3 regions of the Natranaerobius thermophilus JW/NM-WN-LF genome follow, and region 1 is predicted to be linked to each of the others. Evidence: a T-box and tRNA genes for the amino acid it is inferred to sense, from the RefSeq annotation. Region 1 holds a T-box; the other regions hold tRNA genes.
The links. A T-box is a leader RNA that pairs with one kind of tRNA and senses whether it is charged. The one in region 1 lies ahead of thrS (threonine--tRNA ligase), so its partner is inferred to be a tRNA-Thr.
Positions count from the first base shown of each region.

Region 2: it encodes a tRNA-Thr, which carries the amino acid that the T-box ahead of thrS (threonine--tRNA ligase) is inferred to sense. The anticodon was not compared.
Region 3: it encodes a tRNA-Thr, which carries the amino acid that the T-box ahead of thrS (threonine--tRNA ligase) is inferred to sense. The anticodon was not compared.

Region 1 is NC_010718.1:1,897,644-1,908,016, reverse strand. Features, by position in the region: gene NTHER_RS09265 (iron-containing alcohol dehydrogenase) at 1-337, shown strand, start outside; gene NTHER_RS09260 (aldehyde ferredoxin oxidoreductase C-terminal domain-containing protein) at 428-2,137, shown strand; gene NTHER_RS09255 (IS110 family RNA-guided transposase) at 2,233-3,432, opposite strand; gene thiS (sulfur carrier protein ThiS) at 3,951-4,172, shown strand; gene NTHER_RS15940 (hypothetical protein) at 4,364-4,516, shown strand; gene NTHER_RS09245 (GbsR/MarR family transcriptional regulator) at 4,632-5,168, shown strand; gene NTHER_RS09240 (cysteine hydrolase family protein) at 5,198-5,884, shown strand; gene NTHER_RS09235 (glycine betaine ABC transporter substrate-binding protein) at 5,914-6,789, shown strand; tRNA gene NTHER_RS09230 (tRNA-Val) at 6,908-6,982, opposite strand; gene ytxC (sporulation protein YtxC) at 7,040-7,912, shown strand; gene NTHER_RS09220 (DUF445 domain-containing protein) at 7,923-8,660, shown strand; T-box leader at 8,711-8,962, shown strand; gene thrS (threonine--tRNA ligase) at 9,031-10,373, shown strand, end outside.
Region 2 is NC_010718.1:1,675,028-1,685,400, forward strand. Features, by position in the region: gene surE (5'/3'-nucleotidase SurE) at 1-277, opposite strand, end outside; gene NTHER_RS08070 (amidohydrolase) at 310-1,614, opposite strand; gene NTHER_RS08075 (ComEC/Rec2 family competence protein) at 1,687-2,508, opposite strand; gene NTHER_RS08080 (tetratricopeptide repeat protein) at 2,647-3,714, opposite strand; gene NTHER_RS15630 (DNA-directed RNA polymerase subunit beta) at 3,899-4,054, shown strand; gene NTHER_RS08085 (Mur ligase family protein) at 4,091-5,713, shown strand; tRNA gene NTHER_RS08090 (tRNA-Asp) at 5,826-5,902, shown strand; tRNA gene NTHER_RS08095 (tRNA-Thr) at 5,907-5,983, shown strand; tRNA gene NTHER_RS08100 (tRNA-Tyr) at 6,005-6,092, shown strand; tRNA gene NTHER_RS08105 (tRNA-Gln) at 6,163-6,237, shown strand; gene NTHER_RS08110 (CheR family methyltransferase) at 6,322-7,104, opposite strand; gene ndk (nucleoside-diphosphate kinase) at 7,150-7,569, opposite strand; gene NTHER_RS08120 (phytoene desaturase family protein) at 7,716-9,251, opposite strand; gene NTHER_RS08125 (MATE family efflux transporter) at 9,340-10,373, opposite strand, start outside.
Region 3 is NC_010718.1:194,733-205,105, forward strand. Features, by position in the region: gene cysE (serine O-acetyltransferase) at 1-624, shown strand, start outside; gene cysS (cysteine--tRNA ligase) at 611-2,008, shown strand; gene NTHER_RS00960 (Mini-ribonuclease 3) at 2,005-2,430, shown strand; gene thyX (FAD-dependent thymidylate synthase) at 2,469-3,161, shown strand; gene rlmB (23S rRNA (guanosine(2251)-2'-O)-methyltransferase RlmB) at 3,352-4,095, shown strand; gene NTHER_RS00975 (NYN domain-containing protein) at 4,128-4,640, shown strand; gene sigH (RNA polymerase sporulation sigma factor SigH) at 4,744-5,385, shown strand; tRNA gene NTHER_RS00985 (tRNA-Tyr) at 5,556-5,643, shown strand; tRNA gene NTHER_RS00990 (tRNA-Gly) at 5,663-5,736, shown strand; tRNA gene NTHER_RS00995 (tRNA-Met) at 5,754-5,830, shown strand; tRNA gene NTHER_RS01000 (tRNA-Thr) at 5,849-5,926, shown strand; tRNA gene NTHER_RS01005 (tRNA-Met) at 5,931-6,007, shown strand; gene tuf (elongation factor Tu) at 6,261-7,463, shown strand; gene rpmG (50S ribosomal protein L33) at 7,611-7,760, shown strand; gene secE (preprotein translocase subunit SecE) at 7,866-8,057, shown strand; gene nusG (transcription termination/antitermination protein NusG) at 8,102-8,626, shown strand; gene rplK (50S ribosomal protein L11) at 8,702-9,127, shown strand; gene rplA (50S ribosomal protein L1) at 9,256-9,957, shown strand; ribosomal protein L10 leader region at 10,007-10,183, shown strand; gene rplJ (50S ribosomal protein L10) at 10,196-10,373, shown strand, end outside.

The DNA of each region.
Region 1 (10,373 bases):
TGCTAAACTTTCCCATGGTCTTGGCTGTGCCCTGGCTCTACCACTGACTATTGAATATTTAAGCCAAGAAGTACCTGAAAGAGTAAAGAAAATCGGTGATATTATGGGGTTAGAGTTAGACGAAGGACTTTCTTCTGAAGATCTCGGTCAAAATGTTGGTGATAATATTAGATATTTCATTAGGGACCTGGGTTTACCGGGAACTATAGTGGAAGCTGGACTAGATGAAGAGACTCTCAAGCAAGTTGCCAAGTTGACAGCTATAGACAATAGTCAGATTTTTGCTCCCAAATCAGCGAGTTCTCAAGAGGTGATGGAGTTATTTGGTAAGCCCTAGTGTTATTTAGCCCAAGTGAGTATTTTGTAAAGCCTTCTAAGACTTAAGATGAATACAAATATTAAGGGTGCCTATAGGAGGGGAGTTTTTATGAATCAAGAAGTTAGGGCAAACACAAGGTTCGGTGAGATTTATTATCAAGAGGAGTTGGGCCATGAATATTTGATGTTTGGTAATCGAGGTTTGGTTGCCAAAATGATGAATGAAGAAGTTGATCCTCGTTCCGACCCACTGGGTCCTGATAATAAATTATTTATAACTACTGGAATATTTGCAGGTACCCCTGTTAATACAGGGCATCGTCTATCTTTTGGCGGCAAAAGTCCTTTAACTGGAACAATAAAGGAATCTAATGTTGGTGGCAATGCTGCTTATCATTTAGCCGGTCATGGAATAAAGCTGTTGGTAATTGAAGATACACCTAAAGACGATAATTGGCGGATAATTAAAATCTTACAGGATGGACAGCTTGAGTTCGCTGATGCTAATGAATTTGTAGGCTTAAATACTTATGAGTTTACGGCTAAGGCACAAAAAGAGCATGGTGAAGAAGCGGCTATTATTTCTATTGGCCAGGCGGGAGAAAGAAAATATAATCTATCAGCAATAATGGTTACAGAAGATAAGACAGGTTATCCCTGCAGAGCTGCAGCCCGGGGAGGATTGGCGGCAGTTATGGCTACTAAAAAAATTAAGGGAATTGTCATTGAAAAACCTGATAAGCGGGTCAGTCCCAATTATTATGACAGAGAACAATTTGTTGAAGCTAATAAGCGGTTTACCCGTCATCTACAATGTGATGATTCCTGGCTAACTGCTTCCTTGAGAGATGTGGGGACAATCGGAAATATTGATGTAACTGCTGCCACGGGAATTTTACCTGTGAACAATTTTAGGGGAGATTTTTTTGATAAATTAAATCAGCTTAATTCCAAAGCTTTCCTTACCAAACTTGAACAAAACGGCGGTAGAAATAAAATTGCCTGTCAACCAGGTTGTGCTATTAGATGTTCAAATGAGTATCGCGACGAACAAGGAGAAATAGTGACTAGTTCCCTTGAATACGAAACAATATCTATGCTGGGACCTAATTGTGATATAGCTGATTACGATTTCCTGGCAGAGATTGATAGAAAATGTGATGATTTTGGTATCGATACAATTGAGTTTGGAAATACCGTGGCTATGTGTATGGAAGCGGGTAAAATAGAGTGGGGAGATAAGGACGGTGTAAAAGCTTTATTAGAAGAACTGGAAAAGGGAACTGAATTTGGAAAACTGTTAGGTCGTGGTACAAAGGCAGTAGGTGAAGAGTTTGCCGTAAAACGAATTCCAACAGTAAAAGGGCAGGCAATGTCGGCTTATGATCCCAGAAATTTAAAAGGTATTGGTGTAACCTACGCGGTAACCCCTATGGGAGCAGATCACACCTGTGGTGTCACAATGATGCCTGGTTTAGATCATATGAATAAAGCGGGTCAGGTGCAACTGTCATCAAAGATTCAGATGGTTTCAGCAGCTGCTGACAACTGTATGTGTCTATTTGCCTTTCAATCAGCTATCTTGGAAGGATTGTTACCAGATATATTTGCTGGTTATTTTGGAGGGGAGTGGACCACGGAAGAAATCATAGAACTTGGAGCAAAAACTATTGCCATGGAGAAAGAATTCAATACACAAGCGGGATTTAGCGAAAAAGATGATCTCCTCCCGGAATTTTTCTATCATGAAAGGTCACAAGCAACAGGTGAAGTTTTTGATATTACAGCAGAAGAACTAAAAAAGACTTTTCCATTTTAAAAAAGATTCTCTATGTAAAGGATAAAACTCTGTAAAATTTTGGAAACACAGGATACAGTAATCCAAATTTGAAATTTTGCTCTTTTAAAACTAAATTAAGCAGCGTGTTTTTCTCTAGCTTTTATGAACTTGCTTTCGTTGTAGGGCTCTTTGTTTACCCACATAGCAAAGAGTATCCTAACCCAAATATTAGCTAGAGTCCTTACAGCTTCATGATGCTGTTTACCTTCTTTGCGCTTTTTGTAGTAATAGTCTTTGGCCCAGGGGATCCACCTTGTAGTTTGTAGAGCGAACTGATGTAAAGCGTTTCGAAAAGGCTTAATACAAGAGTGTCGCCTTTTTACAATACGCATTTTGCCACTTTGATGGAGTACTGGTGAAGTTCCCGCAAGGGCCTGTACCACCGAGGCGTCAGCATAACGGCTGCGATCGTCTCCCCACTCTGCCAGCAGCCTCGGTGCAATTCGCTTACCGGCACCTGGTATGCTGTCGAAAATTTTACTGTCAGAGTGGGACTTAAAAAGTTTCTCGATTTCCTTGTCGTACTCATCAATATGTTCTAATAAAGGCTCTAGCTGATCTAGGATAGTAAATAAAAACTTAGACTTGGCAGAACAAATGGCTCTGTTTCCTTCTAAATTAGGTTTTTGAAGCTTTGTGAAGATCTCATTAGCTTTAGACGTAGGGTTAGGATGTTTTTGCTTTTTTAAAAACTTAAAGATCTCATCTCTACTAGCTTTTCGAGCCTGTTTTGGAGTAGGATATTTCCTTAAAAAAGCTAGAGAAACAGGTAGAGTTATTTTAGAAAACAATTCAAGAGCAACAGGGTAATATTCTTTCAGGGTTGAAATCAGTCTATTTGTTAACCTAGCACTTTCTTGTATAAGAGCTTCTTGATCTCTGGTGAGTACTTTAAGTTCTTGGATGTGTTCAGAATCAGGCTCTAGCTTATGTAAGTCATGGAGCTCTGATCTACCCATATTAGCTAGTATTTTAGCATCAATAAAGTCAGTTTTAGCCCCAGAAGCTTTTCTTCTAGCATCAACTAGTTTGGGGTTAACAGAATAAACAGTGAAGTTATTTTCTAAAAGATATTGGGTTAAAAGTCCATGTTTAGTTTCAATTAAGCAATAGAAGTTTTCAGGATCGTCATCATGTTTTAATAGCTTGTTTTTTAGAGTTTCAAAACCATCTTTAGAATGTTGAATAGTGAAGTTATCTAGTTCTCTACCATCGCCACTCATGACCAGGATATCATGTTTTGTATCAGCCCAATCAATCCCAACAAAGTACATTCTAAGACCTCCTTAAGGTGATGGTATTTAGTAGCAGAGGTAAGCCTTGTCTAGCATCAGTGCTCGAGGCACAACTTCTCTATAGTCCGTAACTGCTACTTATGATATCCGGGGAAGACAGTTCTTTTTTAAGTAGTCGTACTAACTAGGGGTGTTTGGTCTTTCCCCGGATGGCCACCTTTACTTTATTATTACGTGATCCAAGAGGGGCTTTCCTGCCCTTCTATAAATAACTATAACAGACAAGGGGTGTTTGGTCTTTCCCCGGATGGCCACCTTTACTTTATTATTACGTGATCCAAGAGGGGCTTTCCTGCCCTTCTATAAATAACTATAACAGACAAGGGGTGTTTGGTCTTTCCCCGGATGGCCACCTTTACTTTATTATTACGTGATCCAAGAGGGGCTTTCCTGCCCTTCTATAAATAACTATAACAGACAAGGGGTATTCTATTATATTTGTTGATGCGTTAATTTAAATAGTGAATTAAATTTACTACTTTGGTGGAGGTGGGTTTTTGATAAAAGTCAATCATAAGGAATTTGAATGGGAGCAGGGTATTACTGTGGAATCTTTACTTATTAAATTAAAGCATGATGAAGACTTTGAAAATCTGATTGGGGAGACTGCGACTGTTATTGTAAATCGGGAAGTGGTTCCTAAAGAGAATTATAGAAGCCATGAAATAGAGGATGGAGATGTGATATTTATATACCCTCCAATTGCCGGAGGAACGTAAAAACCCGCGGGGTAATACCCCGCGGGTTTTAATGGTGATGTGCCCGCCATGGGCAAAAAACAGATCGTTACATCCAACAGGCAATAGCCCAGCAACTATCTTTACTATTCGACGAGGATAGAACCGCTATGGATTTTATTGAGGATCAAAAAGACAGGGAAAAGCAAAGGAAAACTTTGATCGTGCCCTAAATGGTGAAAGTTTCACAGTTATTGATCAATATGGTGATGAATTTAATCCCAGATGGAACAAAAAAATATAACTCTCTTTGCGATGATAATGGCGAAATTATTGGCTTAACAAAATTTCATAGTAAAAAGTCCATCCTTGACAATAAATATTAAACCCTTATAATAATTATTAGTGTTCAAATTGTTTAAAACTATTTGAACGACTTGAATAACATGAACAACTTTAAATATAAAATTATACATAAAAAATTATGGGGAGTTTTGTATTATGAATAATGATTTAGAAAGAATAGAAGAAGCTAGAGATATAATTATTAGTGCTATAGCACAAACAATGGTGATGTATGGTTTAACTCCTTCTGTTGGCCGCATTTACGGAGTATTGTATTTTGCTAAAAAACCTATGTCATTAAATGAAATAAAAGATGCTGTTGCTATGAGTAAAGGCAGTGTGAGTAACGGCCTCCGTGACCTACTAGAGTCAGAGATGATCATTAAGGTTTGGCAAAAAGGTGATAGAAAAGATTACTATATTGCAGAACGAGATTTCGCTAAAAACTTTCTTAATTTCCTAATTAAAAATATGAGGCTTGAAAGGAACTTGATTTTAAAGGCCAATGATAAGGTTCAGCCAGTGTTAGAGGATATTGCGGAAAACCCTGATTCAGCTGAAGCAAAAGAAGAAGCTAAGAATGACTTAAAATTACTTGAACAAAGCAGAGAATATTTTGATTGGACTAAAAGGATAATCGATGCACTAGAAAGCGGGGAAATATTTGAGTATTTTCCCATGGATAAAAAGTAAATTTAATTGGAAAGGAGGTGCAAGGCGATATGGATCTAAATAAATCAGCTCTTTGTTTAATAGATATCCAAAAAGAAAGTAAGTTTGGAATTGAAAACATAGACAGTGTTGTGGAAAATTCAAAACACTTAATTGAACAATGCCGCAAGTTAAATATACCCGTTATCTATACCCGCCATATCAATAGGGCAGATGGTATTGGACTATCTAATAATGATCCGTTAGATAGCAGTGGAAAACCTATTTTTTATTGTACTGGTACAGAGGCAATTGAAGTCATTGACGAAATTGCTCCCAAGGAAGAAGATGTGGTGATTGACAAATTTCGCTGGAGTGGCTTTTATGAAACAAGTTTGGACATTATCCTAAAGAGTTTAAAGGTAAAGCATTTGATGATTGGCGGATTAGTTACAGATGGCTGTTTAATGACATCTGTTTTTGATGGGTATTTTAGAGATTATGAAATTAATCTCATAAAAGATATATGTGCAACTTCAAATGAAGGAGCACATATGGCTGCCACCCTGATTATGGCAAACTGGGTATATGGAATTAAAATATATGATTCAAGTGAATTAATTAAGAAATTACAGGGCAAAGATTATTATGTCTGGGAGTCCGAGGGGCCAGACCAATTACAATTTACCCCTGAGAATATGAGAGAAGTTTATGGAAAATTAAATCAAGATGCTAACTTGATTAAACAAAAATCTTAATAATTATTTAACAAGGAGGTTATAATTTAATGCGAAAGCTGAAATTAGTACTAGTGACAATGATAACAATTGTTTTATTAACTGCCTGTACCAATGGAGGAGGCGGTGTTACAGCTGGAGAAGAATCAAAAGAAACCATAAAATTTGGAATGACAGATTGGACAAGTACAGCAGTTCCAACAGAAATTGCCAGACAAATTTTAGAAGAAGCAGGTTATGAAACAGAAACAACTAATGCAGATCAGCCAGTAATTTTTGTAGGATTAGTGGATGAAGAAATTGATTTCTTTATGGATGCATGGTTACCCTATACAGAAGAGGCCCTTTGGGACGAGCATGGAGAAGATCTACAGAAAGTATCTGCAAGTTATAAAGAAGCTCCCTTAGGTTGGGTTGTTCCCGAATATGTGGAGGAAGACACTCTAGATGAGTTTTTGGCTAATCTAGATAAGTATAATAATGAAATTGTAGGTATTGACTCTGGAGCAGGCATATCAGAAATCTCTAAAGAAATGATAGAAGATCTTGGAATAGGTGATGAACTTGAATTTGTCCCTTCAAGTGAAGCTGCTATGATGGGTGAAGCCATGAGTGCCATGGACAATGAAGAACCAATAGCTTTCCTTGGATGGAGACCTCATTCTATGTTCACTCAATATGATATCAAATTTTTAGAGGGTCAAGAGGAATATTTTAAGGCAGATAATGTATATGTAATTTCTTATGAAGGTATTGAAGACAAACATCCGGAAGCTTATGAAATATTATCAGACTGGAGTATGCCCATTGAAGATTTAGAGGAAATGATGTACGAGCATGAAGAAAATGATGTAGAATATGAAGTACTTGCTGAACAGTGGATTAAAGAAAACCGTGACAAAGTTGATGAAATGTTGGGCAATTAAGTCTTCTTAATAGCAATCTTCTTATATAAGGTTAAAATATTGGTAGAACTCTTAGATATTTTGTGCAATTTACAAAAAATGACAGGGTCTAAAAACCCTGTCATTACTGTATTATGGTTGGTGGGTCTGGCAGGGATTGAACCTGCGACTTCTTCCGCGTCAAGGAAGCGCTCTCCCACTGAGCTACAGACCCGCGCTTTCGATTGCACATATTAATATAGCACATTGAAGAGGAATTATCAAGGGGAAATTGAAACTTTTGAAACGTGGTCATGCTTTAGTTCATATACTATTTATCGAAGGAGAGGAGAGCATGACCACAAAAATCCTATTAATGTCTAAAAATTATAAAGCACAATTGGATAAATTTGTGGAGTCTTTAGAATTTCCCCGGGCCAAGAAAGAGGACAGCGAGTTAAGTTTGTGGGAACTAAGATTAACCCAGGAGGACTATCAAGACTTTTTAAAACAAGTTTCGCGCTGGCTCACTGATAGCTTGAGTAGAGTATTAATGCGGGAACTGACCCATAGAAAACACTGGCACTTGACTGAACTAGAATATCGCGAAATTATTAATTCAGCCAGTCACACCTTAACTCTTGATGGGAAACAAATCAGAGAAGGGCTTGATAAGTACTTTGATGACTACTCCTTGCTGATTTTAGAAGGATATCTTACATTTCGGCTATCCTGGTTCCTGCGCAAATTAGATGATTTACTAGAAGATCTCATTGATGAATATTTGATAGATAGAGAATTCAATGAATATCTGCAAGTGTTAAAGTATTTTATCGATGGGCAGCCCATAAAGATCGATACAATTCATATCGTGGTTAAACAGGGAGGAATTGAGCTCAGGGATCGATCGTGGAGGCCATTTAGCCGCAATTATTTAGAACAGATCCTAGGAGAGCCGATAGAGAAGGGTACAATGCAGAAAGAACTATTAATTTCAGTTTTAATCTCGATAGTGCCAGCTGAGATAGTAGTTCACGGTGTTCAAGAGCCTTCATATTCTGTGATTGATAATTTATCTCGAGATTCAGGAGTGTTTGAAATATTATCATATATCTTTTCAAACAGGATAAAATATTGTTTTCAGTGTAAATATTGTCAAGACTAAAGTATAGCTTTTGAAAATTTTTATAATAATAGTTACAATATTAGTGATAGCAATATTTAAGAATTATAAATATTGTATCTTAACTGAGTGTATTGTTGTATCTAGTTTCCGTTATGTTAATAGAGGAGTTGTAGAAACCATGGTTTCACCGGATTTGAAACTATTACTTATCCCTATATTATCAGGCTTAATCGGCTGGTTTACAAATTTTTTGGCAATTAAGTTATTATTTTGGCCCCATGAGGGTATAATTGTTCCTAAAACAAACTTTAAAATTCAAGGTCTATTATCACGGAGAAAAACTGAAATCGCCAGGGCTGTTAGCCGAGTAATTTCCGAAGAACTTTTATCTAGTGGTAAATTAGCTTCAGGAATTGACCGGGACATGGCTATAAAAGATATCAGAAAATCAGTAGATAGTCATGTTACTGAAAGAATGGATGATAAATTGAGATTTCTTCCAAACAATATTAGGCGAAGAGTAACTGAAATAGTAAAACAGGCAGTGGGACGGGGAGTCTCAACATCCCTGTCTCAAAATTTTGATTCTATTGTAGACAACCTTACATCTAGTATCGATGTTGCTAATCTAATTGAACAAGAAATCATGAGTCTCAATACTCGTGAAGTAGAACGGCTTAGTTTTGAAGTAGCCCAGCGTGAACTAAAATTTATTGAATATTTGGGTGGAATACTGGGCTTTACTATAGGAATTATTCAAATACTCTTTGTTTGGCTAGTCTATTGACAATGTCGGTATAAAACCATATAATATAATTTAACAATATCGTTTACTATGTAAAAGCGATGAAGAGGACAGTAGAGCATTGCCACCGGAAGCAGAGAATACCCGCCGCGGCTGAAAGCGGGTAATGCCGGAAGTTGCTCGAACACCACCTCGGAGCTTGCAGCCGAACTTACAGTAAGCTGGCAGGTGACCCGGCCTTAACGGGTAGAGTGGACCGGCTAGGCGATTAATTTCAGCCAATATTTTTGAAATTTAAATGCCGGTCAACTTGGGTGGAACCGCGAGATACTCTCGTCCCTTGTATAGAGGATGGGAGTTTTTTTAGTTTTAAAAGTTATACCTTGAAAATAAACGAGAGGGAGGTCTAAGAATGCTTAAAATCACCCTAAAAGACGGTTCGGTTAAAGAAATTGAAAAGGGTAGTAATGTACTGGACCTGGCCAAGTCGATTAGTAATCGTCTGGCTAAAGAAGCTGTTGGTGCAAAGGTAGACGGAAAGACTGTGGGCTTGAATAAAGAGCTAAATGAGAACTGTGAAGTTGAAATTTTAAGCTTTGAAGATGATGAAGGCTGTGATATTTATCGTCACACTTCGTCACACATTCTGGCTCATGCAGTTAAACGCTTGTATGATAATGTTAAACTAGGTATTGGTCCTCCAATCAAAGATGGTTTTTACTATGATTTTGATTTGGAACATTCATTGTCAGATAAAGATCTGGAAGATATCAAAAAAGAGATGAAGAAAATAATCAAAGAGGATTTGCCCATTGAAAGAAAAGTATACAAAAGAGATGAAGCAATTGAAATGTTCAAGGAAATGGGTGAAGATTACAAGATTGAATTGATCCAAGACCTTGGTGAAGATGAAGAAATTTGTTGCTATCAACAGGGAGACTTTATAGATCTATGCCAAGGACCTCACTTGCCATCAACAGGAAAGATAAAAGATACTGCTCTAGACTTGTTAAAAGTAGCAGGAGCCTATTGGAGAGGCGATGAAAACAGGGCTATGCTGCAGAGGATATATGGTACTTCTTTTATAAAAAAATCTCAGCTTGAAGAATACATTCAAAGATTAGAAGAGGCCAAGAAACGAGAACATAGAAAACTTGGAAAAGAACTGGATCTTTTCAGCTTTCATGAGGAAGCGCCTGGTTCTCCTTTCTTCCATAACAATGGTATGATAGTTATCAATGAATTGATTGATTTTTGGAGACGGGAGCATCGTAAAGCGGGATATCAAGAAATTAGTACACCTATAATTTTGAACAGGGGACTGTGGGAACGCTCAGGTCACTGGGATCACTTTCAAGAAAATATGTACTTTACTGAAATCGATGATGAAGATTTTGCTGTGAAGCCTATGAATTGTCCTGGTGCCATGTTAGTTTACAATAATAATATGTACAGCTACCGTGATTTTCCCTTGCGCGTAGCAGAGCTTGGTAAAGTACATCGGCATGAACTGTCAGGGGCTCTTCATGGATTATTAAGAGCTCGAAGCTTTACCCAAGATGATGCCCATATATTTATGCTCCCTTCCCAAGTGGAAGAGGAACTGGAAAATGTCATTAATTTGGTAGATAGATTTTACAGTGTTTTTGGCTTTAATTATTATGTTGAGTTATCAACTAAACCGGAAAAAGCTATGGGCTCAGATGAAATTTGGGATCGAGCTATCAATGCTTTGAAATCCGTACTAGAAAAACG
Region 2 (10,373 bases), 220 kb from region 1:
CAGGTTTTTCATCCATGACAGATTCTACAGCAAGTTTGACACAGTCGGACGGCGTTCCATTAACCGAATAAAATGGTATTTCCAGTTTCTCTCCAAGTTTTTTAACATTATTCACCCTTAATGGTTTATGAACAGTAATAGCATGACCAGTAGCACTTTGCTCTCGGTCAGGAGCTACTACAACAGCCTCAAACTCATCCCTTGAAGCTATTTCTTTAGCCATTGCAAATATACCAGGTGCATAAATTCCATCGTCATTAGTAAGTAAAACTTTCATAGTCTTCCCTCCAGTTCCAAGTCTGAATCAATTTAATTCTTATCTTGATCAGTAATCATTTTTGCATGTTTATCAGCTTCATGATAAACTTTTTCTTCATCGATAGTTTGTAAATTTCCGTCTTTCATTACTATTTTCCCATCAATTATTACAGTTGAAACATTATTAGAATTACATGAATAAACAATATTAGCGATAGGATCGTGTCTTGGATATAACTCGGCTGAGTTCTTATCAATTACAATAATATCTGCCTTATATTCGGGAGCTAACTTACCTACCTCTGGTAATTTTAGAGTTTCTCCTCCTTTTATTGTTGCCATTTCTAAAGCAGTGTAAGCATTAATTAAAGTTGGATTTTCATGAAATCCTTTTTGTACCAAAGAACTTAGTCTAACTTCTTCTAAAAGGTCGAGATTATTATTGGATGAAGCTCCATCGGTCCCTAAAGAAACTGTTACATTTTCTGATAACATTTTATCAATTGGTGCAATTCCAGATCCCAATTTTAAATTACTGCCAATGTTGTGACTGACAGAGACGTTATTATCCGCTAATATCCTGATATCTTCATCGTTAACATGTACGCAGTGAGCAGCTAAAGTTGGAACATCAAATATTCCTAACTCATTAAGATGCTCTACTGGTGATTTATTATATTCTTTATAGTTATCTGTAACTTCACCTTCCGTTTCTGAAAGGTGGATATGTATAGGCATTTCAAGTTCATGAGCCATTGACAAAGTTTTGTTCAAAAATTCAGGAGGACATGTATACGGAGCATGAGGTCCTAGCATACAAGTTATTCTTCCTTCTGCGCCATTATGCCATTTCTTAACAAATTCTTTAGCCTCATATAAGCTGTCATCACCTTTAAATCCAATCATCCCTCTGGATAGTGAAGCTCTCATACCACTTTCTTGAACGGCTCTAGCCACATCATCCATAAAAAAGTACATATCAGCAAAGGTAGTGGTTCCACTTTTAATCATTTCTACTATAGATAGTAATGTACCCCAGTAAATACTTTCACTTGTTAAGTTTCCTTCTGCAGGCCAAATTTTATTTTCTAGCCAATCCATCAATGACATATCATCCGCGTAACTTCTTAATAAACTCATTCCTGCATGTGTGTGGGTGTTTATTAGTCCTGGTAAAACGAAGTTTCCTTGGGCATCAATAATTTCGTGAGCAGTTTTCTTGGTTTCTTCATCAAAGGGTTCAGAACTGACTTTTTTTATTTTGTCGCCTTCAATGAGAATATATCCCGGGTTTAAAATATCCTCCTTGTCCATAGTAATGACAACTGCATTTTCAATTAATGTAACTTTAGTCATTAACTATCTTCCCCCTTTTTAAATGCAAGCTGTTTATATAACTTCGTTATTAAATATAAAATTCCTTTTTTGTCATAAATTCCAATTGATTTTTTGACCATTAGTTCTAAAAATTATCGTGCCTGATTGGCCAGTTCTCTCTATATGAATATTTTTTTCGTCAAGTTTCTCAAGTAATTCCTGTTTAGGAAGATTGCGTTTATTGTCTGAACCTCCTAATATCACTCCCACTTCGGGCTCTATAGATTCTAAAAACATTCCTGATGTTCCACTGGTATCCCCCATACGAGCTATTTTCAAAATATCAATGTTCTGGTCAAAATTTAGTCTTTGTTCTCCTTTTAAACCTAAACCACCAGTAAAAAGAAAATTTATTTGACCATATTGTAGATGTAAAACTAAAGAATTTTCTCTGGGATCATTAAATAAGATTTTTTCTGGATATATAATTTCAAGTTTGGCTATTTCAGATTGATATAATTCATCTCCCCTTCTGGCAATGTGAAAGTCCGTCTCCTTTGTAGCAGCTGTTAAATATTTTCTAAAATAATTTGTTTTTAAAGCAGTCCCGCTATCGATTGTTTTTTTAACATCAAATCTATCAATTATCTTAGGTGCTCCCCCAATATAATTTGAATAGGGATTAGTAATAATTAACGCATCAATGGTGTTTACATCAATTTCCTCTAAATAGTCTACTATTGTTTTATTTTCTTCTGGTGAGCCAGTATCGATTACAAAAACTTTATCACTTTTAGGTAATCTAATTATGCTAACTTCTCCATTTTTTACATCTGGGAAATGAACTTCCATAACTTCTTCTCGTTTTTCGAATCTTTCAATGAAATTGTCTTCACAACTAGCTTTAAGCGGTGAAGAAAAAATAATTAGCATCGATATTATCATGGTTATAAACAAGAAAAAGTACCTAATCCCTGACGTTATTAATAACAACTTATCACACCCCTGTATATCTTTGTTCTATAATATTTTTGAAATGTGCTTTGACTTTAATAACTTTTCTTTAAAAATTTATTGCTCAGATTTTTTCTGGGATAGTTGTTTTGCCCTTTCGTACTCTTTTGCGGCTAGATATTGCTCCTGTTTGAGTTGATAAATGAGACCTAATTCAAAGTGAATTTCTTCATTTTTGGGTTCTATTCTTAAAGCCTTTTTAAGATGTTTTAATGCTTTATCTAGATCCCCTAAGTAGGTGTATGCTTTTCCTATATATAAGTGAAGTTCCCAATCGCTATTATTTGACGTTATCTGTAAAGCTTTTTGAAAGTATTTTACACTTTGAAGAAAGTCTCCAAGATTAAAATAAATAGCACCACAATTAAAATAGATATCCGGAAAACTCTCAGTATAGTCACATGCCCTAAGGTAATTAGTAAGTGCTTTCTCTTGTTCTTCTTTATCCACATATATGTTACCTATGGCGTTATAGGCTAATGCTAGGATTTCCTCATCCTCTACCAATTCAACAACTAGGCGAAATTTTTTTAAGGCTTTATCATATTCACTCTTATAAAAATACGCTAATCCTAAGAAATAATGACCCATAATCATATTTGGTTCTTCGGATACTACTTGTTCAAATTCGTTTTTGGCCTCTTCTAACATGGCTAAATTAAAATAACCAAGACCTTTTCTAAAAGAATGAATACTTTTATTATCTTTATTTTGCTCAGAATTAACTTCATTGGAATGATTTTTCTCGTGGTCTTTATTTCTATAAGCCTCTTTCATACTTGACAATTTATCAACCAGTTCCTCATCATATTCTTCGGTACTTTTAGAAAAGGAATTTAATAACTCTAAGTTAGAAACCTCTTCATTAGAAATACCTAAATATGCTGAAATCAAACTATCATCCAGTTGATCAGGAATATCAATCCCGTATTCGTCTTGTAGATACCAAAGTTTTTCTTCAAATTGTAACCAGTACCCTATACACTTATCTATTTCTCTTCTTAATTTTAACAACCGCTCAGTAATATCATTATCATCCTTTTTCTCGGGATCCTGTTCTATATGCTCTTCTATTTTTGATAACTCATCGAAAATCTTTTCAAACTCATGTTCAAATTCAAACAATCCTAATCCCCCTATTTGTCAATATATACTACATACTTCTTAATTGATTTTACTCTTTAAATCTTATATAATCGTGATAAATCAAAGAACAATTAATACTAAAAAATTCAATTACGATTTGAAAGTATCTAATAATATTTACATTTATCAGTAGCCAGGGATATTTGTTATTGGAGTGATGCAAATGAAAATTTCAAATTTGATTATAGTCTTAATTTTAATAGTAGCTGCTTTTGGTATAGGTTTTCTAGTCGGTTTTAGTTACATTGGAGATAGTCCAGCAGGGCTTTTTGACCCTGAAACCTGGAGAACTTTTATTCATAGGTTGAGATCTTTTTAAACTCAACGAAGATTATTATACTCTGAGGTGAATAATATGCCTGATAATGTTAGTTTAAGGGCTTTAATAGAAAATTATCCTATAAAAAGCATAGTCATGCCTGGTAATTCTGGAAATATTAAGCAAGCCCTAGACGATATCAAAATATCCGGTTTAAATTATCATTCCCAAAATGTTTCCCAAAATGAGTTATTTTTTTGTTTAACGGGCCATCAATACGATGGCCATGCTTTTGCAGAAAAAGCCTACAACAAAGGGGCAGTTGCATTAATAGTTGAGCGAGAAATCCCCCATATTCCTCTCTTGCAAGTAGTAGTTGAAAATTCAAGACGAGCCCTTTCTCATCTTAGTGCTAAGTTTTATCAACATCCTTCCAAGTCTATGAATATGATAGGAATTACTTCTACTAATGGTAAAACAACTACCACTTACATGATTGATCAAATTCTTAGCAGCAACAAACCCACGGGCTTATTGGGAACTGTTATAGTAAAATTAGGAGAAGAGACAAAGGAATCGGATTTAACCACCCCTGAATCTTTAGATCTCCAAAGATACTTAGCTTCTATGAAAAGAAAAAATATCAATTATTGTACTATGGAAGTATCTTCTTCAGGATTAGAACTGGAACGGGTTTCTGCCGTGGACTATGATATCGCTATAATTAATAACATCTCGAGGGACCATATTGACCAACACGGCTCTTTCGAAAACTATTTTGCAGCTAAACAGCGTTTAGTAGAAGAAATTCAGGAAGATAAAAGGGCTGTTATTAATGTTGATTGTGAAAATGCCTGTAAAATGATTAATTACACTAAAGCGAAAGTTATAACTTATAGTGTAAAAGGCATAGATGCTACAATTGGAATTGACAATCTGGATTTATCATCAGGAAGTGCCAGTTTTGATCTAGTTATCAATAGAGGTTTCTCTACTCTATCGGGCAAATGGATAAAACCAGGTCGATTTAAAATCAAATTAAAAGTATTGGGCCTTCATAATGTCTATAATGCTACTTCTGCTGCTATATCGACATTATTATTGGATGAACCTATAACTCGGATACAGTCAGAGCTGGCTAAATTTTCAGGTGTAGAACGCAGATTCCAACTGATATTTGACAAAAAATTCAAAATTATAGATGATCACTTTGCCAATCCCGGAAATATTGAAGTCACCATGGAAACCCTAGGAAAGATGGATTTTAATAACCTAAAAATTTTATATGCCATTAGAGGTGGTAGAGGTAAGACTGTTAATGAGGAAAATACTAAGGCTTTAATTAAATGGCTAAAAAAATTAAACCTTCAAGAAGTTTATGTAACATCAAGTGATGAAATAGTGGGAATTGAGAATAAAGTTACGATGACAGAAAGAGATACCACCCTTTCTCTTTTGAAATCAGCTGGAATAAGGGTTAGATATTTCTCTCAACTAAGATCAGCTATTAAGTCTGTTATTATTGAAAGACATTTACAAACTGGCGATGTTCTCTTACTAGCTGGATGTCAAGGTATGGATCCGGGTGCTAGACTAGTTTTAAATTTAATATACAATAGACTAACCAAAAATCAGCAAAAATACTGGGGTGACGAGATCTTAGCGCCTTTAAAGCATAGGGTCGCAGGTATGAATTGTAATATTTCTAAGCCGATATAATTTTTTTAAAATTTTTGATTCAATAAATCCCTTGACTATATTTATTGCATGAGTTATACTAATAAATGTCGCGGCGGGATAAAATAATTCTGCGGCAAGACAACAACAATATGGGGCTGTAGTGAAGTGGCTCAACACGCCGGCCTGTCACGCCGGAGACCGCGGGTTCGAATCCCGTCAGCCCCGCCAACAAGCTGACGTGGCTCAATTGGCTAGAGCAGCTGACTTGTAATCAGCAGGTTGTGGGTTCGAGTCCCACCGTCAGCTCCATTTTTTATTTTAAATTTATTTGGAGAGGTACCCGAGTTTGGCCAAAGGGGGCAGACTGTAAATCTGCTGGCGCAAGCCTTCGGAGGTTCGAATCCTCCCCTCTCCACCATTAATTTAATTACTAACAAAAGTATAAAATTAAAAATATAGATTATAATATCTAATGTATACTAAATCGTTGGGGCGTAGCCAAGTGGTAAGGCACGGGGTTTTGGTCCCCGGACTCGCAGGTTCGATCCCTGCCGCCCCAGCCAATTAATTATACTAAACGTAAAATAGCCCGATTACCGGGCTATTTTTTTATGTTTAAATATTATTTTTAGTAGTGAATTCAAAACTTATTTTTGATAGAAAAATGTGGCTATTGATTGAAATCCTAATTTACTGGCGTTAAATATTTGTTCAGTACTCCCTACAAATAAGACTCCCCCGGGAGCTAAAGCTTGGTAGAAATTTTTATATAGAATGCTTTTTGCTTCTTCCGTGAAGTAGATCATAACATTACGACAAAGTATGAGATCGAAGTTTTTATCATATGGGTCTTTTAAGAGATTGTGTTTTTTAAAATTGACACATTTTTTTATTTCGTCCTTAACGTGATATAGTTTATCTTCTTGATTAAAATATTTAAATAATCTGTCAGAGTTCACCTCTTTAATTCTTTCTTCTGAATAAACTCCTTTACGTGCTTGATTCAAAACAGTTTCATCTAGGTCAGTAGCTAAAATATCAAATTGTGATGGTGGAAAAAACTCTTTTAGAACCATCGCCAGAGAATATGGCTCTTCTCCTGTCGAACATGCAGCACTCCAAATTTTTAATTTCTCATCCTTCCCCTTTTGTTTAATTATTTTAGGTAAGATAGTTTCTTCTAATACATTCCATCTTTGGGGATTCCTAAAAAATTCTGATACGTTAATTGTAATCCGATCTAAAAATTCTCTATAAAGTTTTTCGTCCCTTTGTAATGCCAACCAATAGTCATCATAAGATGAGTATCCTCGTTTACTCATTAATGTTGTTAATCGCCTTTTCATCTGTTTTTGTTTATATTGATTAAGATCAATTCCTGTTTTTTGATAAACTTTAGATTTAAATGTTTCAAAAGCTGTATCAGTCAATTATGAATCTCTCCTCTCCCTACTGATCATACTCAGTTCTATGCATTAGTTCGTCGGTCGAAAAAATAAATTAATTTCTCTTTTTGCAGTATCTTCACTATCAGACCCGTGAACTAAGTTATAAGTTATATCTAAAGCTAAATCACCTCTAATGGTACCTGGTGCAGCTTTTTTAGGGTCCGTATCCCCTATCAACTTACGAACAACCTCAATGACATTATCTCCCTCCCATACCATAGCAACCACTGGTCCACTTGTTATGTAATTGATTAAATCGTTAAAAAAGGGTTTGTCCCTATGTTCTTGATAATGGGTTTGGGCTAACTCTTTAGAGACTTCTAACATGGTTATCTTCCTTAAGTTCAATCTCTTATTCTCTAGTCGAGAAATTATCTCTCCGACTAATCCCCTCTCTACCCCATCGGGTTTAACCATAACAAAGGTTTGTTCATTTTGTGATGACATTCAAAAAACCTCCTTAACTGTTATGTAGGATTAGTGTTTAAAATTGTGTCTCGCTGTCTTTTTAATAATTATAACCAATAGTGTTTCATTAAATTGTAACTCATTTTTTATGTACCTGCAAATATTCTTAATCACCATTGTCTTTTTTAATCTTCTTCTTGGAAATGTGAAACCGGTGGATTTACTAGTTCAGGTGGTTCAATCCCATATTTTTTTATTATTTCGTGCGCTACACTTCGACCAGCTTCGTAAGTTAAAGCCAGGTTATTTCCAGATATAGCTAAAGAGCCTGTTATCCATAAATTGTTCCAAAACGTGAGGTTATTATTCACATTTATACCAAGTATTTCTTTTAAATTTGAAATTTTACCGAAACATGCCCCATAGGGGCTATTAAAGTTTTCGTACCAATCTTGGGGAGACTTAATATCTTGAAACTCAATATACTTTTCAATGTCTTTGATTTCTAAATGTTTTTCAACACAGTTAATTATCTTAGTTTGTAATTTTTTAATCAATATTTCATTCCAGTTAATATTAGTGTTCAAATTAGGTACAGCGACGGACAACTGCATTACAGACCTATCGCCCTCTGCCAAACTAGGATCTGTTACACAAGGGTTTTGGACGGATATAATAGGATCTTCTGGTATCTCACCTTTATTAAGTTCTTCAAAGGTATCCCAGAAATTTTCAGGGACAATTATGCTGTGATGCATGAGATTATAGAAAGTTTTTGATAATCCCAGGTACATAACCATTTTTGAGTATGAATAGTTTACATCACTAGACACTTTCAGATCCTTTTTTCTTTCCGACTTATTGACTAACTTCATTATATGATTCAAATCGTTTGTAGCACATATCACTTCATCGAGCTCTTTGGACGAACCGTCTTTTAAAACAATTTCCTTAGCTTGATTGTCACTTGTGTTTATTTGTTTTACTTCACAATTTAAATAAATTTGCCCTCCCAACTCTTCAATGACCTTTCCCATAGCTTTTGATAATTTATTTAGCCCTCCCATCACATGAAAAACACCCATACTATATTCAAGATATGAGAGAATGCTATATAATGAAGGGCATTTATGAAAGGATCTACCAACATATTTAGTCTGAAATGTAAAACCAAATTTTACCTTGTCATTCTCAAAATACTGTTCTAAATCTTTCCAAAAATTAGTGAATGGTTTGAGATGTGCAAAATTACTAATTAAATTCCATTTTGGTAAGTTTTTAAAATTAGAGTAACCAGCTCTGAGAGCATAAAAAAGATTTTCATATTTTTTACTATTGTCATCTAAGAATTTATCCAGTCCGGAAACATCGGCACTGCTAAACTGATGAATATTTTCTTTTAATCGCTTATAGTTTCTGCGAGGATATAACCTGGAACCATCTTGATATATTATCTGATAAAAAGGTTCTAATAACTTTAAATCTACATAATTATGCAGATTTTTATTGCACTGCCAAAAAATATCTTCAAGAACAAAAGGCATTATAAAATAAGTTGGGCCTAAATCAAAGGTGAATTTTCCGTCTTGGTCATTCATAACACTACATTTTCCACCAATCTGAGTATTTTTTTCATAGATAGATACTTGAAAACCTTTTGAAGCTAATAACATTCCGGCAGCTAAACCGCTTGGACCTGCTCCAACAATACCAACACGCAAAGAAATCTCTCCTCCATAATTTTTAACACTTGATACAATAATCATTAAAAATGTCAATGACATCTCAAGTTAAATTATACCACTTATGCTAGTAATTTTTAATATTTTCGGCTCTTTTCCTCACTACAGTTTTAAATTTATAAGTCAGAATAACAGCTGAGATAACTTGTGTAACTGCAATGGCTAACCAAATACCTTTACTTTGCATCCCCATACTGAAAGTAAAAATGTATGCCAGAGGCACTCTAGCTCCTACTCCTGTTAATGCAGCAATTATAAAAGGTGTTTTTGCGTCCCCGGCTCCTTGCATTCCTCTTGAAAAGACAATTCCCAAAGCATGAACAGGCATAACAAGAGAAAGTGTTTTTAATAATGAGTCACCGATTTTAATTACAGATAAATCTTTAACGAAAAACTTTAATAGTTCAGGTGCGAAAACTCGTGTAAGAATAGCTGTGAAAGTAATAACCATTGCACCGGTAATTGCACAGGTAAAACCACTAGAGATAGCCCTGTTTTGATCTGAATTCCCCAAATTAACACCTACCATTGAAGCTGCTACAGTTGCTATTGAAGCTGCAGGAAATGTAGTTAAGCCAAATACAACCATTCCTACTGAATATGCAGACACCACATCAGTACCTCCCGGGATACGAGTCATCATCATGATAAGTAAAATATTGCTACTCATCTGAATAAAACCATGTAAAGTAGCTGGTACACCAATTTTAATTATTTTCTTCATAATTGCCAAACGTATCTTAAATAAATCATAAAAGCTGAGAACTAATCCCGAGATTTTTTTGGCTAATTCTCCTATAGCTCTCACAAGTATAACCGCATCAGCCAATACACTACCAACTGCAGCACCCGTTAATCCCAGAGAAGGGATTGGACCAAGGCCAAAAATAAAAGTATAATTTCCTGATACATTCAAAGCATTAGAAAAAAGATCCATTTTCATCGGAATCCTTGTATCACCTAATCCTTGAAAAATCCCCCAAAGTGGAAACTTGGTTATTAGAACAAAGGAAGCTGCAAACAAAATTTTTAAATAGTTATGGCTTAATTGTAATAATTGTTCTTCTGCTCCGAGTAATAATAAAATATTGTCACCGTATT
Region 3 (10,373 bases), 1.5 Mb from region 1:
GACCCTGCAGTCAAATCTTTATTAGAGATCCTCTTGTGTTATCCCGGTATTCATGCTATTTTACTACACAGAATGGCTCATTTTTTATATAATAAGAGAGGGTATTTAATTGCGCGATTCATATCTCAGATCAATAGATTGTTGACAGGTATAGAAATTCATCCAGGGGCGAAAATTGGAAAGAGTTTTTTCATTGATCATGGAATGGGAATTGTCATAGGCGAAACTGCTGAAATCGGTGATAACGTCACTTTATACCAAGGAGTCACCTTAGGAGGTACAGGTAAAGAAAAAGGTAAGCGACATCCTACTTTAAAGGATAACGTGGTAATAGGAGCTGGAGCCAAGGTGCTAGGACCAATTACCATTGAAGATAATGTAAAAATTGGGGCGGGTTCTGTAGTATTAGATCATGTACCTAACGATTCGACTGTGGTAGGAGTACCTGGAAGAATTGTGGTGAGAAAGGGGAAAAGACTCAATAATGTGGATCTGAATCATCACGAGCTTCCAGACCCTGTTGCTAGACAAATTGAATATTTGGAAAGAAAAATTGAAAAGTTGCGTTTTGAAATAGAAGATATCAAGAGAGGTGATCATGAAAATGAGCATAAAGCTCTTTAATACAATGAAAAAAAAGAAAGAGGAATTTGTCCCCAAACAAGAAGGAAAAGTTGATATGTATGTTTGTGGTCCAACAGTATATGATTATTTTCATGTCGGAAATGCCAGGGCATTTTTAATTTTCGATGTGGTACGCAGATATTTAGATTACAAAGGTTATCAAGTGACTTATGTTCAAAACATTACTGATATAGAAGACAAAATGATTAATAGAGCTAATGAAGACGGGATAACTGTTGCTGAGTTAGCAGAGAAATACACTAGTGAGTACTTTGATGATGCTCGTGCTATAGGTATTAAAGATGCAGACCATCATCCGAAAGCTACTGAGCATATAGCCGAAATTATTGAAATTATCCAGGATCTTCTGGATAAAGGTTATGCCTACCGTCAAGGAGGAGACGTTTACTTTGATACAGCAGCCTTTGACGATTACGGAAAATTATGCAGACAAGACCCTGAAGAGCTGGTGTCTGGTGCTAGAGTGGCAGTGGATGATCGTAAGAAAAATCCTGCAGACTTTGTTTTATGGAAAAGCAAAAAGGAAGGGGAACCGGCCTGGGACAGCCCCTTTGGTCAAGGTCGGCCAGGTTGGCATATAGAGTGTTCTGCTATGAGCATGAAATACTTGGATACGCCCCTGGATATCCATGCTGGGGGATCCGACTTAGTTTTCCCACACCACGAAAATGAAGTGGCTCAGAGTGAGGCCGCTACAGGACAAGACTTTTGCAAGTATTGGATGCATGTAGGTTATTTAGAGATTGATAACCGAAAAATGTCGAAATCTATGGGGAACTTTTTAACTGTTCGTGACTTTAGACAAAAGTATGATCCTCGTGTTTTAAGATTGTTTTTAATGAGTGCTCACTATAGAAGTCCTCTTAATTTTACCGATGAATTAATTGAACAGGCAAAAAGCAGCTTAGACAGATTGGATAACTTTTACAATAATCTTAAGTTTTATCTTGAAAAAAGTCGAGAACAAGAACTTACGGATAAAGAGCAAGATATTATGGAATATCTAAAACAAGCTAGAACAGAATTTGAAGCAGCTATGGATGATGATTTCAATACGGCCAGTGCACTGGCTGTTATATTTTCATTAGCAAAAGAAATTAACAGCTATATTGGAAATGGAGGAGAGAATGCCCTAGTTTTCAAAAACACTTATGACCTGTTGTTAGAATTTGATCAAGTTATGGGGCTCCTGCCAGAAACAGATGAAATATTACCGGAAGAAATAGAGCAAAAAATTCAAGAACGAGAGCAAGCTCGCAAACAAAAAGATTTTCAACGAGCAGACGCAATTAGAGATGAACTTCGTGACCGAGGAATTATTTTAGAGGATACTCCTGAAGGAGTGAGGTGGAAACGAACTTGAAAGCATTTGAAAAAACTATAGAACAAAAGACAAAAACGGGTCAATTTTCACCTCAAAGCTTAGCTTATTTAGGGGATGCTGTTTATGAGTTATATGTCAGGCTACAAAGTACTGCAACTCCGTATAATTCAGTGAGCAATCTACATGAAAATACTGTTAGACTAGTTTCTGCTCCCACCCAAGCTGTTTTGTTGGATAAAATCTATCCCAAACTAACCAAAGAAGAACAGGCAATAGTAAGAAGAGGCAAAAACGCCAAGGTTCATCAACCTCCTAAGGGTGTGAGGTATTACGAGTACCGTCTGGCAACGGGCTTTGAAGCTCTTGTTGGATATCTTTACCTAAAAGAAAGAGAAGATAGAATAGAAGAGCTGCTAATAAATGAAGTTAACAGGGAACTGTCAAATGAAGAATGTAAATAAAAACACCAAATATCTTTTAAAGGGGAGGAGTTGATATAATGAAAGTTATTGATCCACAAGTTCTAATACCAGAGAAAGAAATGGATGAAGCCAAATTGAAAAAAATCGAAAGATATGCCAGGGTTTGTTATAAATCCGAAGACAAAATGAAAGGGAATTATAATCAGAGCTTATTAGAGTTTTTGGTAGAACAGGGCCACGAATCAGTTATTGAACATGAAAAGGTTACTGTTATGATGATTATTGACAGGGGTTTATCCCATGAAATTGTGCGTCACCGCCTAGCTAGTTATAGTCAAGAATCCACAAGATACTGCAACTATCAAAAAGATAAGTTTGGAAATGAGATCACACTTATAAGACCGTATTTCTATTCTCATAGAGATAAAGAGTATCAGTTGTGGGAATCAAGCTGTCAAGAAATAGAACAAAAGTACTTTGAATTACTTGAAACAGGTTCAACACCTCAGGAAGCCCGTTCAATTTTACCTAACTCACTTAAGACGGAAATTGTAGTTACTTTTAATATGAGGGAATGGAGACATTTCTTTAAATTAAGATGTGATAAGGCGGCCCACCCACAAGCTAGGCAAATTGCTATTCCTGTGTTAAAAGAGTTTAAAAATAAATTCCCTGTCCTGTTTCAGGATATAGACTATGATAAATCTTTTGATCAAGAACATTATGCTAGTGTAATATATACTGATGAAATGTTTCAACCTTTAAAGTAAAGATTGTGAAATTTTTGTGCTAGACAAATGTTTGCCTGTTTTCAAAACAGTTTGTCAATGGCTTGTTATAACTTTAAATACTACGATTAACAGTAATTTTGGATAGCAATTTTGGTAATATGGCTACTATTAAAGTGAAAACAGGCAAACATATTTATATATGTCAAGAGTAAAAGGAGTGCTATAGGAAATGCGGACTGACAGCCTTGTACCCGGGAAAAATCCAGTGGTTGAAGCCATAAGAGGAAATAGGAAAGTTTTTCGTATCTATATTTCTAAAGATTCTAACAAAAATTTTCAGGATGAGATGCTAAAATTGGCTCAACAGCATAATATTAATTTAGATAAGGTTCCATTAGACCGATTGGATAAAATGGTGCCTACTACTGAACATCAAGGGATAGTTGCAGAAACCGAACCCTTTAAGTACTCCCAGTTAGACACAGTTCTTAAAGGATTTGATTATAATAATCAAAAACCACTCACCTTATTGATTTTAGACCATTTGACAGATCCTCAAAACTTTGGCGCTATTATCAGAACGGCTGATGCGGTGGGAGTGGATGGAGTAATTATTCCGAAACGTAGAAGCGTAGATGTTAACCCAACCGTGATGAAAGCATCCAGTGGTGCAGCTGAACATGTTCCTATAATAAAGGTATCAAATTTAAGACAAACTATTTCAAAATTAAAAGAGCAATGGATCTGGATTTTGGGAACTGATATAGATGGTGATAGAGGAATTTTCGAAGAAAATTATAATATTCCCCTGGCCCTTGTGGTGGGAAACGAAGCCAGTGGTATGAGTCCATTGGTAAAGAAAGAATGTGATTTTATAGCCAATATTCCTATGATTGGCCGGGTGAATTCCCTTAATGCAAGTGTAGCAACAGCTGTAGTGCTTTATGAAATATACCGCCAAAAAACTAATTAGTGAAGCATGAGCCAGATCGGAGTGATATCTAAATGACAGATTATTTAATTGTAGACGGTTATAATATTATTAATGCTTGGGACCATTTAAAAAAATCTGCCGAAGAAAATTTAGAAATTAGTCGAATTGAACTAATAGACGAATTATCCGAGTACAAAGGGATTTTGTGGGGAAAGATCGTTGTGGTTTTCGATGCCCACTCAGCCAAGCAAAAAAACCGCCATACTGAACAAATCAATGGAATTTTGGTTATATACACTAAGGAAGGGGAAACGGCTGATAGTTTGATTGAGGCTTTAGTGTATGATTTGGTCGATAAAGGCAATGTTGATGTAGCCACCTCCGACTGGCAAGAACAACGTGTAATTATGGGGAAAGGTGCTGTCCGACTTTCGGCTCGTGATTTAAAAAAGCTCATTAGGGAGACTAAGGAAAAAATACGTAAAAATTTCATTGAAAAAGAAGAAGGTAAACGAAATACTCTCGATAATCTCCTCGATCAGCAAGTTAAAGAGAAACTCAATATTCTTCGACATAAAAAGTGAAAGTTCCTTCTTTAGCTTGACGGTATATTTTAATATGCGGTATAATATGTTTATGCATAGGGGGGCTTGTTTCCCGTAGAAAACTAAAGCGGAGGCGATTCATGTGAGTCAAAGTGCCCAAGATATTTTTGAAAAGTATGATCTCAATAGTGACGAAGAAGTTGCTAAAAGAGCCCGCGAGGGATGTCATGAGGCTCTTGAATTTTTGATTGGGAAATATAAAAATTTTGTTAGAGCTAAGGCGAGGTCATACTTTTTAATAGGAGCTGACCGAGAAGATATTATTCAAGAAGGTATGATTGGCCTTTATAAAGCTATCAGGGACTTTCGCGGGGACAAGCTGTCATCTTTTAAGGCATTTGCCGAGTTATGTATTACAAGACAGATAATTACAGCAATCAAAACGGCAACCAGGCAAAAACACATCCCCTTAAACTCTTATGTTTCCTTAGATAAACCAATTTACGATGAGGATTCTGATAGGACTTTACTAGATGTCATTTCAGGTGTTAGAATTACCGATCCTGAATATTTGATGGTTAATAGGGAAGAATACAATGATATCGAGCTAAAGATGACTGAAATCCTGAGTAGCTTAGAATGGAAGGTGTTGATGCTGTACTTGGAAGGCAAAAGTTATCAGGAAATAGCCCAGGAATTAGATAGGCATGTTAAATCTATCGACAATGCATTACAGAGAGTAAAAAGAAAACTAGAGAGATATCTAAATATTAGAAGTGAATAGCAACGACTCTATCAAATATCAAGTAAGGCATTTTGCAATTCTAATCAGCTAAAATAAAATCATAAAACTTTTTAACAATAAGGGTTGACTTTTGCAGGGAGTCTGATGTATAATTACACATGCTTAACAGGGCGCAGTGCAGTATCGCTGCGTTTACAAAAGCTCTATACGGAGAGGTACCCGAGTCTGGCCAAAGGGGGCAGACTGTAAATCTGCTGGCGCAAGCCTTCGGAGGTTCGAATCCTCCCCTCTCCACCAATTATGTAAAGATGACCGAGCGGGCGTAGCTCAGTGGTAGAGCCCTGGCCTTCCAAGCCAGTCGCGTGGGTTCGATTCCCATCGCCCGCTCCAGTTTCACCAATAATCGACGCGGGGTGGAGCAGTTTGGTAGCTCGTCGGGCTCATAACCCGGAGGTCGCAGGTTCAAATCCTGCCCCCGCAACCAAGATTTAAATTTAAGCGAGCTCACGTAGCTCAGCTAGGTTAGAGCGCATCCTTGGTAAGGATGAGGCCACCGGTTCAAATCCGGTCGTGAGCTCCATTATGGCGGCGTAGCTCAGTTGGCTAGAGCATGCGGTTCATACCCGCAGAGTCCGGGGTTCAAATCCCTGCGCCGCCACCATTACTTTAAATATGTTTTTATACATATTTTTTTTGTTTTACTGTCTAAACTATTATAATATTAAACTGCAAATTTCAGTTTTGATTTTTTTATAGCTATCAATTATAATTATATGCAGTAATGTTTATTTCGATTGGACATGTTCAGAAAATTAAAATGTTTTGCATTAAACTGGAAGAAATAAGTGAAAGCTAGTAAAAGATATGGAAGTGAATAAAAGTGAATAAAAAATTTAAGTAAGGAGGAGTAAGCCATGGCAAAGGAGAAGTTTGAGAGGACGAAACCGCATGTCAACATAGGTACGATAGGTCACGTAGACCACGGGAAGACAACGTTGACAGCAGCGATGACTACTTGCTTATCCACAGCAGGTGGTGCAGAAAAGATGGAATACGACAGTATTGATCGAGCGCCTGAAGAGAAAGAGAGAGGTATTACGATCAGTACAGCTCACGTAGAATATGAATCAGATAATCGTCACTATGCTCACGTAGACTGTCCAGGACACGCAGACTATGTAAAGAACATGATCACCGGAGCAGCTCAGATGGACGGTTCAATCATGGTAGTAAGTGCAGCAGATGGTCCAATGCCACAGACGAGAGAGCACATTTTGTTGAGTCGTCAGGTAGGGGTTCCTCATATAGTAGTATTTTTAAACAAAGCAGATATGGTAGATGACGAAGAGCTACTAGAGCTAGTAGAGATGGAAGTAAGGGACTTGTTGAACGAATATGACTTCCCAGGAGACGACACACCTGTAGTAACAGGTTCAGCTTTAAAAGCAATAGAGTGTGGTTGTGGAGACAGAGAGTGTGAAAACTGTGGACCGATTTGGGAACTAGTAGATGCCATTGATGACTACATTCCAACCCCAGATCGTGATGTAGATAAGCCATTCTTGATGCCAGTAGAGGACGTATTCAGCATAACAGGTAGAGGTACAGTAGCGACAGGAAGAGTAGAGCGAGGAAATATCAATGTACAAGACGAAGTAGAAATTGTAGGTATGGCAGATCGTCCTAAGAAGACAGTAGTCACAGGGGTAGAGATGTTCAGAAAGTCAATGGACTATGGTGAAGCAGGAGACAACATTGGAGCCTTGCTACGAGGAGTTGACCGAGAAGAGATCGAAAGAGGTCAAGTTCTAGCCAAGCCAGGCAGCATCAATCCTCATACCAAGTTTAAAGCAGAGGTATATGTACTGAAGAAAGAAGAGGGAGGTCGTCATACTCCATTCTTCCAAGGATACAGACCTCAGTTCTACTTCAGAACAACAGACGTAACCGGGGTTATTGAGTTACCAGAAGGAGTAGAGATGGTAATGCCTGGTGACAACGTACAGATGGAAATCAACTTGATTACGCCTATAGCTATAGAAGAAGGATTGAGATTCGCTATTCGTGAAGGTGGCAAAACAGTAGGTGCTGGTGTTGTTACTGGCATCATTGAGTAGGGAGTAGCATAGCCAGGGCTTAGTCCCTGGCTTTTTTGATACATTTTTATATATAATTTAAGATGTTGACATTGACTATATGTTGTGATAGATTTTTAGAAGTGACAAATTGACTGAGACGAGTGCACAAGCGGGAGGTGCGAAAAAATGCGGGAAAAAATCACTCTTGAATGCACAGAATGCAAACAGAGGAATTACAAAAGTTTTAAAAATAAACAAAACGACAGAGATAGAATTGAACTCAAGAAATATTGTAAATTTTGTAACAGACACACTTTACACAAAGAAAGTAAGTAACAAAGAAAGTAAGTACAAAGAAAGTGCTTGACTAACTAACAATTAACAAAAGAGTATAGTAATTTGAAATTAAGTGAAAACTTCACTTTAAAAGGTGGGTAAGGTATGGGCTTAATTCGCAAGGCGCTTAAATTTTTAAGAGAGACGAAGATAGAATTGAAAAAAGTCAATTGGCCTAATAGGCAACAGTTAATAACTTATACAGGCGTTGTACTGATGACTGTTGCTATAGTTGGAGTTTATTTCTGGATTCTTGACACTGCCTTTATAGGTATTATCCAATTGATGATTCAATAAACTTATAACAGGAGGGAAAGGATCTCGTAGATCCTCGAGGTATTATGGAAAAACAATGGTTTGTGGTTCATACTTATTCGGGTTATGAAAACAAAGTAAAAACGAACCTGGAAAAACGCGTGGCTTCTATGGGTATGGATGATAAGATCTTTCGTATTGTTGTGCCTACTGAAACGCAGATAAATATTAAAGATGGGCGTCGACAAGAGAAAGAAAAGAAGGTTTTTCCGGGATATGTGATAGTAGAAATGGTTATGGATGAAGATTCCTGGTATGTAGTGAGGAACACTCCAGGAGTCACAGGTTTCGTGGGTTCAGGAGCCAAACCTGTTCCCCTTAATGAAGATGAAGTAGCTAGTATTATGAAGCAAATGGGTTATGAAGAGCCCAAAAAAGAAGTTGATTTGGAAGCTGGCCAAGAAGTTAAAATCCTAGAAGGTCCTTTTGAGAATTTCAGTGGACAAATCGAAGAAGTATATCCGGACAAGGAAAAAGTTAAAGTCACTGTTTCCATGTTTGGGAGAGAAACTCCTGTTGAATTGGATTTTGAACAAGTTGAAAAAGTGTAACAGTTATATGTGTATATAGTTAAGTTGACTTATTTAGAATTTTTAGTTTAAGTTTTGAAATAGGAGGTGTGGATAATGGCCAAAAAAGTTGCTCAGGTTATTAAGCTTCAGATTCCAGCCGGCAAAGCAACGCCTGCTCCCCCTGTTGGCCCCGCTTTAGGCCAGCATGGTGTCAATATAATGTCATTTTGTAAAGAATTTAATGAACAAACTGCTAATCAAGAAGGCATGCTAATACCGGTGGAAATCACTGTATATGAAGACCGATCTTTTACCTTTATCACTAAAACGCCACCAGCTGCTGTATTGTTGAAAAAGGCTGCTGGGATTGACAAAGCCAGTGGTGAACCTAACAAAAATAAGGTTGCAACTGTAGGTAAAGATAAAGTGAAAGAGATTGCTGAGCTGAAGATGCAAGATATGAATGCTTCTGACTTGGACGCAGCCATGAAAATGGTTGAAGGTACTGCCAGAAGCATGGGTATTATTGTTGAAGGATAAGTAAAAGCGAGCTCATAATCTTGCGAGCTAATAATTTTGATCATATAAAATTTTTTGATCTTTTTAATCCAAGACGAGTTTAAATATGTGGGAGGGAATTTCCCGCTAAACCACAAGGAGGTATTACAATGGCAAAAGCAAAAAGCAAAAAATATTTAGAAGCACTTGAGAAAATTGACAGGGAAAAGCTTTATGACCCAGAAGAAGCCCTTGAACTTGTTAAAGAAACAGGAGTAGCCAATTTTGATGAAACTGTGGAAGTTGCATGTAGGCTCGGTGTTAATCCTAAATACAACGATCAACAAGTAAGAGGGGCATTAGTTTTGCCTAATGGAACAGGTAAAACCGCCAAAGTAGTTGTATTTGCCAAGGGTGATAAAGCTAAAGAGGCAGAAGATGCAGGTGCAGATATAGTTGGAGCAGAAGAGTTAGTAAACAAAATCGAAGGAGGATTCCTTGATTTTGATGTAGCTATTGCTACTCCAGACATGATGAGCATGGTAGGGAAACTAGGTCGTGTACTAGGACCTAAAGGTTTGATGCCTAACCCCAAGGCTGGAACTGTTACCAATGATATTAGTAAAGCTGTTGAAGAAGCTAAAGCAGGTAAAGTTGAATTCCGTGTTGATAGATCAGGAAACGTGCACGTTCCAATAGGGAAAGAGTCTTTCGAAGCAGATAAATTGAAGGAGAACTTTGATGCTTTGATGGATGCTATTTTGAAGGCACGCCCTGCGGCAGCAAAAGGACAGTATTTAAGAGGGGTGGCTGTTTCTACAACCATGGGACCCGGTATAAAAATCAATAATCAAAAAGTGACTCAGAAGTAGTTGCAATTTGTACCCCTGTGTGTTAGTATGTCTGTGATTAAACAATAGCATAAAATCCGTCTGCTAACCGTAGACAGTAGGTGCCTTTACAGGCTTAATAACCTACCGAGGTTAGAGAGCGACATGGGTGAAATGTATTCAATATTAGCTTATACTTAAGCTAAACTATGTCTATTCGCCTGTAAGGTCTCTACCTGTCTCGGTTGAGACCTTTTTTTGTTTTAAAGTAGCGTGGGAGGTGAAAACTTTGAAAAAGACTCGCCAGGAAAAAGAACGCATGGTTGAAGAATTAACGGAAAAGCTATCCCAGGCCGAAAGTGCTGTACTAGTTGATTATCGAGGCCTAGATGTAGCTCAAATGAATGAACTGCGAAGACAGCTAGGAGATTCAAATGTGGATTTTAAAGTTGTTAAAA